Regions from separate parts of the Nocardiopsis sp. TRM 82005 genome, predicted to be linked through region 2. Evidence: predicted binding sites of a transcription regulator. Region 2 holds the regulator's gene; the other holds the start of a gene.

Region 1 (4,415 bases), on a different contig from region 2:
GACGCGTGAGCTCATCGTCTCCCTGAGAGCCGGGAAGTACACCATGGCCGACGAGAGCCCCGACGCCTTCGGCCTGCCGCCCCGCCCCGGAGCCGCCGCCGGCTGAGGGCCGACGGAACCGTCCGGGCCCGCTGGGCGCGGCGGGTGCGGCGGGTGCGGTCCGGGCGGTGGTACGAGCTCTTATTCAAATTTGAATAACCGGTTTCCGTCGTGCATACTCGCATACGCAGGGTGACCAATTTTGGACAGGGAGAGGGCTGGATGATCCACACGCGTGGACTGACTCGGAACTTCCGGGTCGGCAAAGAGGTCGTCGAGGCCGTCCGCGGCGTTGACATCGACATCGCCGAGGGCGAGCTCGTCGCCCTGCTCGGGCCCAACGGTGCGGGGAAGACCACCACGCTGCGCATGCTCACGACGCTGCTGGAGCCCACCTCGGGCACGGCCGTGGTCGCCGGGCACGACGTCCGGTCCGAGCCCGCGAAGGTGCGCCGGGGGATCGGATTCGTCGGTCAGGGACACGGTGCCGGGGACGACCAGCGGGCAGGGGAGGAGCTGTACACGCAGGGACTGCTGTACGGACTCGACCGGCGTACCGCGCGCCGCCGCTCGGCCGAGCTGATCGACCTGCTGGAGTTGGGCGCCGCCGCGGGGCGCGAGGTCACCAAGCTCTCCGGCGGCCAGCGCCGACGGCTCGACATCGCGATGGGGCTCATCCACGAACCCGGGCTCCTGTTCCTGGACGAGCCCTCCACCGGGCTCGACCCGCACAGTCGCGCCAACCTGTGGGAGCACATCACCGGTCTGCGCGAGCGGCTCGGGACCACGGTCGTGCTCACCACCCACTACCTGGACGAGGCCGACGACATGGCCGAGCGGGTCGTGGTCATCGACCACGGCGGGGTCATCGCCGACGGCACCGCCAGCGAACTCAAGGGCAGGGTCTCCGGGGACCTGGTCACCTTCACCGTGCCGGACGAGGAGCACGCGCGTACCGGTGCCGGGATCGCCGGGCGGATGTCGTCCGCCGGGGACGCGGAGGTCGTCACGGAGACGGGGCGCGACCCCGAGGTACGCCTGCGCGTGGAGCGCGGCGACGCGGTGCTGCCCGAGTTGTTGCGCGAGCTGGACGCGTCCGGGGTCCCCCTGCTCACGGTCCGGGTGCAGCGGCCCACCCTGGACGACGTGTTCCTGACCCTGACCGGCCGCAGCCTGCGGGAGGAGAAGGCGTGAGCGTGCGCGAGAGGACAGAGGAGGCGGAAGGGTCCGTGGAGGGGGAGGGCCGGGCCGGACGGGGGTCGGGCCCGCTGCGCGACACCGCGACCGTCTTCGCCCGACAGATGCGTCCGCTCCTGCACCGGCCGCTGATGCTGTGCTTCGGGATGCTGCAGCCGGTGCTGTACCTGGTGCTGTTCGCGCCCCTGCTGACGGGGCTGACCGGCGCCGAGGGAGAGAATCCGTGGCAGTGGTTCGTCCCCGGCCTACTGGTCATGCTGGCCCTGTTCACGGCCGGGTTCTCCGGTTTCGGACTGCTGCCGGAGATGGCCTCCGGAGCGCACGAGCGACTGCTGGCCACCCCGGTGAGCCGGGTGTCGCTGCTGCTCGGCCGTGTGCTGCGGGACGTGGCGACCCTGCTGGCGCAGATGGTGCTCATCATCGTGCTCGTGGTCCCGTTCGGGCTCCGCGTCTCCGTGGCGGGCGCGGTCGTGGGGCTGCTTCTGCTCGCGGTCCTGGGGGCCGGCCTGGCCACGCTGTCGTACCTGACGGCCATGGCGGTCAAACACGCGCACGTGTTCGCGCCGGTGCTGCAAACGGTGATCATGCCGCTGATGCTGCTGTCCGGCGTGCTGCTGCCGATGGAGCTGGCGCCGTCGTGGCTGTACGCGCTCTCGCGTGCCAACCCGGTGGCGTACGTGGTGGACGCCGAACGGGCGCTGTTCGCCGGTGACTGGGGCGCGTCGGTCGGGATCGGCTGGGGCGTGGCGGTCGTGCTGGCCGCCGCGGCGCTGGCGGTGGGCTCGCGGGCGATGCGCCGTCTCAGCTCCTGACTCGGCGGGGCGCGGCGCGGCGCGGACCGCCGTCGGGAGCCCGGCGGTCCCGCGCCGGATCCTTCACGGAGCTGTCCGCTGAGCGCGGAAAACCTGCGTTCTATGTGGTGTCATCGCAGGTAAGTACTGGGTTGTGGCCGAGAGAAATCGTGACCACATCGTTTGCACTCTCAGTGGGCGAGTGCTAAAACTGGTTCTGGTTAGCACTCGCCTTCACTGAGTGCTAATCGGAGCGAGGCTGCGAGACCGCGGTACCCGTCAGCAGGGTTGTCGGGAGTTCCACGGTCGTCCGTCGCGGGCGCATGCCTCGTCCCATCGCGTATCAGCCCGGTTACGGGAGGACAAGAACTCAATGGCATCCAAACTGATCGCGTTCGACGAGGAGGCCCGTCGCGGCCTTGAGCGCGGCATGAACCAGCTCGCCGACGCCGTCAAGGTCACGCTCGGCCCCAAGGGCCGCAACGTCGTTCTGGAGAAGAAGTGGGGCGCCCCCACCATCACCAACGACGGTGTCTCCATCGCCAAGGAGATCGAGCTCGAGGACCCCTGGGAGAAGATCGGGGCCGAGCTGGTCAAGGAGGTCGCCAAGAAGACCGACGACGTCGCGGGTGACGGCACCACCACCGCCACCGTGCTCGCCCAGGCGCTCGTCCGCGAGGGTCTGCGCAACGTCGCCGCCGGGGCCAACCCGGTCGGTCTCAAGCGCGGCATCGAGACCGCCGTGGCTCGCATCAACGAGGAGCTCGGCAACATCTCCCAGGACATCGAGACGAAGGAGCAGATCGCCTCCACCGCCTCGATCTCCGCCGGCGACGCCCAGATCGGCGAGACCATCGCCGAGGCCATGGACAAGGTCGGCAAGGAAGGCGTCATCACCGTCGAGGAGGGCCAGACCTTCGGGCTGGAGCTCGAGCTCGCCGAGGGTATGCGCTTCGACAAGGGCTACATCTCGCCCTACTTCGCCACCGACCTCGAGCGCATGGAGACGGTCCTCGAGGACCCCTACATCCTCATCGTCAACTCCAAGATCTCGAACAACAACGAGTTCCTGCCGGTCGTCGAGAAGGTCCTCCAGGCCGGCCGTCCGCTGATGGTCATCGCCGAGGACCTGGAGGGCGGCGCCCTCCAGACGCTGGTCGTCAACAAGATCCGCGGCACCTTCAAGTCCGTCGCCGTCAAGGCTCCGGGCTTCGGTGACCGCCGCAAGGCCCAGCTCGGCGACATCGCCGTGCTGACCGGCGGCCAGGTCATCACCGAGGAGGTCGGCCTCAAGCTGGAGAGCACCGAGCTGGACATGCTCGGCCGCGCCCGCAAGGTCGTCGTCACCAAGGACGAGACCACCATCGTGGACGGTTCCGGTGACGCCACCTCGATCGCCGGCCGCGTGAACGAGATCCGCAACGAGATCGAGCGCACCGACTCCGACTACGACCGCGAGAAGCTCCAGGAGCGCCTGGCGCGCCTGGCCGGCGGCGTGGCCGTCATCAAGGCCGGTGCCGCGACCGAGGTGGAGCTCAAGGAGCGCAAGCACCGCATCGAGGACGCCGTCCGCAACGCCAAGGCCGCGGTCGAGGAGGGCATCCTGCCCGGTGGCGGTGTCGCGCTGCTCCAGGCCAGTGTCCCGGCGTTCGAGAAGCTGGAGACGGAGGGCGACGAGGCCATCGGCGCCGACATCGTCCGTCGCGCCATCGCCGAGCCGCTCAAGCAGATCGCGGTCAACGCCGGCCTTGAGGGCGGCGTCGTGGCGGAGAGGGTCAAGAACCTGGAGCCCGGGTTCGGCCTGAACGCCGCCACCGGCGAGTACACCGACCTGTTCAAGGACGGCGTCATCGACCCGACCAAGGTCACCCGCTCCGCTCTGCAGAACGCGGCTTCCATCGCTGGTCTGTTCCTGACCACCGAGGCCGTCATCGCCGAGAAGCCGGAGAAGGCCGCCGCTCCCGCCGGCGACCCGACCGGTGGCATGGGCGGCATGGACTTCTAGCAGGTCCGTGCGGCCTCGGGCCCTCGGGCCCGCAGGTGTTCGAGGTCCGGATACGCGACCTCGCCCGCGACGACCGGGCGGCTCCTCGGAGCCGCCCGGTTCAGCTGTTTCCGGGCCCTGGCCAGTGGCCCGCCGGCCGTTCGCGGTGACGCGCCCGGCCCTCGCGCGTGTCAGTCCTGGCCGTGCCAGGCGCGCCACAGGCCGGCGTAGGAGCCTCCGTGGGCGAGCAGTGCGTCGTGGTCGCCCAGTTCGCTGATCCGGCCGTCCTCCACCACCGCGATCCGGTCCGCGTCGTGCGCGGTGTGCAGCCGGTGTGCGATGGCCACCACCGTGCGGCCCGACAGCACCCCGGCCAGGGATCGCTCCAGATGGCGGGCCGAGCG
Region 2 (4,415 bases):
GAGGGTCCGGGGGCCGCCTCTGACGTCCACGGGGCCCGTGTCGTAGGACTCGGGAAGCAGCCCCTACCAGCGTCCGGTGCGCGCCTGGAGCACCGAGAGCGCGGCGACCCCGGCCGTGGACGTGCGTAGCACGCTCGGTCCCAGCAGTGCCCGGACCGCGCCCGCTCCGGCGAACGCTTCGAGTTCGGCGTCGGAGAAACCGCCCTCGGGGCCGACCACGAGGACGACTCCCGGGCCGTCGCCGCTGGGCGGTTCCAGCTCGGACAGGCGGCTGTCCCCGCCCTCGTGCAGCACGACCCCCAACTCGGCGGCGGCCAGCAGGCCGGCCACCGTGGAGAGGTCCGCGAGGTCGGCGACCTCGGGCAGCCGTCCGCGCCGGGCCTGCTTGGCCGCCTCGCGTGCGGTGGCACGCCACTTGGCCAGCGACTTGTCCGCTCGGGCACCCTTCCAGCGGGTGACGCAGCGCTCCGCCGCCCAGGGCACGACCGCATCGGCCCCGGCCTCGGTCATCATCTCCACGGCCAGCTCGCCCCGGTCGCCCTTGGGCAGCGCCTGGACCACGGTCAGGCGGGGGCGGGGCGCCGGTTCCTCCCGGCGCTCCACCACCGCGCAGACGATGTGGTCCTTGGCCACGGCGGTCACCGTGCAGCGGGCGACCAGGCCCCGGCCGTCGGACAGGTCGACGGCCTCGCCCTCCCGTATACGCCGCACCACGGCGGCGTGGTGGCCCTCAGCGCCGCCCACCGCCACCTGGTCGGCCGCGAGGTCCGCGGTCGCGACCAGGAAGACCGGCGGCGTCACTTGGTGCCGAAGGCGTCACGAATCTTGGAGAAGAAGCCACCGTGCCCGGGGCTGAAGCGACCCGGGTTCTGGTCCTCACCACGCAGTTCGGCGAACTTGCGCAGCAGCGCCTCCTGCTCCTCGTCCAGCTTGCCCGGGGTCTCCACGTCGACGCGGATGCGCAGGTCGCCCCGGCCACCGCCGTCGAGGTGGTTGATCCCCTTGCTGGGGAGGGTGATGACGTGCCCGGAGTTGGTGCCCGGGCGCAGGTCGATGTTCTCGGTCCCGTCGAGGGTGTCGAAGGAGAACGACGCGCCCAGCGCGGCAGCCGTCATGGGAACGGTCACCGTGCAGTGCAGGTCGTCGCCGCGACGCTCGAAGGTGGAGTGCGGGCGCTGGACGATCTCCAGGATGATGTCGCCGCGCGGGCCTCCGTTGGGACCGACCTCGCCCTCACCGGCGAGCTGGATGCGGGTGCCGTCGTCGACGCCCGCGGGGATCTTGACGGTCCGGGTGACCTTCTCGCGTACACGGCCCTCGCCCGCGCAGTCGCCACAGGGGTTGGTGATGATCGACCCCTGGCCTGAGCACTGCGGGCAGGGACGGGAGGTCATGACCTGCCCCAGGAAGGACCTGGTGACCTGGGAGACCTCCCCCTGTCCGTGGCACATGTCACACGTGTTGCGGTGCGACCCGGCCGCCGTCCCCTCGCCCTGGCAGGTATCGCACAGGATCGCGGTGGGGAAGGTGATCTCCTTGCTGACCCCGAACGCGGTCTCCGCCAGGTCCAGCTCGACGCGGATCTTGATGCTGCGTCCGCGGCGGACCCTCTCCCGGGGGCCGCGCCCGCCGGGCTGGCCGCCGCCGAAGAAGGCGTTCATGATGTCGTCGAAGGCGAATCCGCCCGCGCCGCCGAAGCCTCCGCCGGCACCGCCGCCGCCACCGGGGGCGTACGGGTCCTGTCCCATGTCGAACATCCGACGCTTGCTCTCGTCGGAGAGGACCTCGTAGGCCTGGGTCACCTCCTTGAAGCGCTCCTGTGTAGCGGGGTCCGGGTTGATATCCGGGTGCAGCTCGCGGGCGAGCCTCCGATAGGCCTTCTTGATCTCGTCCTTGGACGCGTCCCGACGCACCCCGAGAACCTGGTAATAGTCTCTGGCCACTGAGTTACTGTCCTGCCAAAATCTGTCCGATGTACCGAGCCACGGCGCGTACTGCTCCCATCGTTCCCGGGTAGTCCATCCGGGTGGGTCCCACCACGCCGATCTTGGCGAGCGACTGGTTTCCCACACCGTAGTCGGCCGAGACGACGGAGGTGGACCGTAGGCCCTCGTGGAAGTTCTCCGCGCCGATGCGCACCGTGAGCATCGACGGGTCCTTCGCCTCTCCCAACAAACGGATGAGAACCATGTTCTCTTCCAGTGCCTCCAGGACGCCCCGCAGGCTGGCGGTGAAGTCGACGGCGGCGAGGTTGGCCGTCCCGGCGAGGACGAGCTTCTCCTCATGCCGTTCGACAAGGCTCTCCAGTAGGACGGAGAGGACCGAAACCGCCATATGGCGGTGTTCGGGCGGGACCTGGGAAGGCAGGTCCTCCACCGCGTCGGGCACGTCGCCGAGGTGAAGCCCGGCGATAGCCCGGTTGAGCATGCCGCGCAGGTCGTTGACGGTGGTTTCCTTGATCATGCCCAGACCGTCGATGACACGCTGTTCGACACGGCCCGTGTTGGTGATCACGACCATCATGACCCGCTGTCCCCCGAGGGGGATCAGCTCCACGTGCTGGACCGACGAGCGGGTCAGCGAGGGGTACTGGACGATCGCGACCTGACGGGTGAGCTGGGCGAGGAGCCGCACCGTGCGGGCGACGATCTCGTCCAGGTCCACGGCACCTGTGAGAAAGGACTCGATGGCGCGCCGCTCCGCGGTTGAGAGCGGTTTGACCGAGGAGAGCCGGTCGACGAAGAGCCGGTACCCCTTGTCCGTGGGTACCCGCCCCGCACTGGTGTGCGGCTGGGTGATGTAACCGTCTTCCTCCAGGGCGACCATGTCGTTGCGGATCGTCGCCGGGGAGACACCGAGCCTGCGCCGGTCGGCTAGGGCCTTGGATCCCACGGGCTCGTTGGTGTTGACGAAGTCCTCAACGACGGCACGCAGGACCGCGAGCTTGCGCTCGTCCAGCAACTCGCCACCTCCTGGCACTCCATGGTCCTTAGTGCTAATTCTATGCCCAGCCGCAAACCCGACTGGCTACCCGTGGGTAGTAACGCCGGGGAACGGCCCCTTCCTTTCTCCCCGGCGGATCGGCGGCGCGCGCCAACAGCGCCGAAGCGGCCGGGCCCCGCACCAGTAGACTGCACGACCGTGGCAACCAAGGGAACCAGCCGTTACGGCCGTGACGTGCTCGCAGGGGACTGGCGCAGACCGAGGAAGAGAGTCGTGCGCGAGGTGTCCCTGGCCCGCGACCTGGTCGTGGAGGACGCCGACGAGACGTTCTGCGGAGCCGTGGTGGCCTGGGACAAGGCGACCGTGACCCTGGAGGACCGGCACGGCCGACGACGAGTGTTCGACCTCGCTCCGGCCGCGTTCCTGGTCGACGGCGAACCGGTCACGCTCGTGCGCCCCGCAGCGACCCCGCGGGGGCCGCTGCGCAGCGCCTCCGGGTCGGTGGCCGTGCCCGACGCGCGGGCGCGCACGGCCCGGGAGAGCCGGATCTACGTGGAGGGCGTCCACGACGCCGAACTGGTGGAGAAGGTCTGGGGCCACGACCTGCGCGTCGAGGGGGTGGCCGTGGAGTTCCTGGAGGGAATCGACGACCTGCCCTCGATCGTGGCGGACTTCTCCCCCGGACCCGGCAGGCGCCTGGGAGTCCTGGTGGATCACCTGGTCCCGGGATCCAAGGAGACCCGGATCGCCGAGCGGGTGTGCGGCGAGCACGTGCTGGTGGTCGGCCATCCCCACGTCGACGTGTGGCAGGCGGTGCGTCCGCGGGCCGTGGGTATCGCTGGCTGGCCCGAGGTGCCGCGCGGCCTCCCTTGGAAGGAGGGGGTCGTGCGGGCCCTGGGGTGGCGGATGGAGACGGGTGAGGCGTGGCGCCGGATCCTGGGCTCGGTCCGTACCTATGCTGATCTGGAGCCATCCCTGCTCGGCCGGGTGGAGGAGCTGATCGACTTCGTCACCGGGCCGCACCAGGACGAACCCCAGGAAGCGCCACACGAAGGAAACGGCGGCAGGACCTAGGATTCTGCCCCGATCGAGGTGTCGGCGCCGCTGACACCGCGGGTCCCCCGCCTCCGGCCCTGCGCGGTCGTCGGTACAGCCCGGTAGTACGAGAACCGCCACCCCATCAGCGGAGCCAAGGAAGAGCATGAGCGAGACCCCGACGAATCCCCCGTACCCGGAGGACCCCCACCAGGGGCAGCAGCCGGACAACGGGCAGCAGGAACAGGGGCAGCAGCCCGGCTACGGCCAGCAGCAGCCCGGCTTCGCCCCGCCCGGCGCCCCCGACCAGCCCCAGCAGCCGGAGTACGGACAGCAGCCCCAGTACGGGCAGCCCCAACAGCCCGGCTACGGGCAACAGTCCGGAGCGCAGTCACCGTACGCGTCGCGGCCCGATCAGGGACAGCAGTACGGCGGCC

What was found. The regulator HrcA, encoded in region 2, represses chaperone genes, less so after heat shock. The targets are predictions, from matches to a motif close to TTGGCACTCTCNNNNNGAGAGTGCCAA.
Region 1: a site for HrcA is predicted at 2,210-2,236, ahead of groL (chaperonin GroEL). Genes of this name have one in related genera too.

Annotation. Positions count from the first base shown of each region.
Region 1 is NZ_JBWDTQ010000005.1:91,078-95,492, reverse strand. Features, by position in the region: gene AC0T5L_RS02910 (PadR family transcriptional regulator) at 1-106, shown strand, start outside; gene AC0T5L_RS02905 (ATP-binding cassette domain-containing protein) at 262-1,233, shown strand; gene AC0T5L_RS02900 (ABC transporter permease) at 1,269-2,048, shown strand; gene groL (chaperonin GroEL) at 2,401-4,032, shown strand; partial or broken gene AC0T5L_RS02890 (ABC transporter ATP-binding protein) at 4,203-4,415, opposite strand, start outside.
Region 2 is NZ_JBWDTQ010000009.1:75,240-79,654, forward strand. Features, by position in the region: gene AC0T5L_RS06470 (16S rRNA (uracil(1498)-N(3))-methyltransferase) at 64-801, opposite strand; gene dnaJ (molecular chaperone DnaJ) at 798-1,943, opposite strand; gene hrcA (heat-inducible transcriptional repressor HrcA) at 1,948-2,961, opposite strand; gene AC0T5L_RS06485 (DUF3097 domain-containing protein) at 3,142-4,017, shown strand.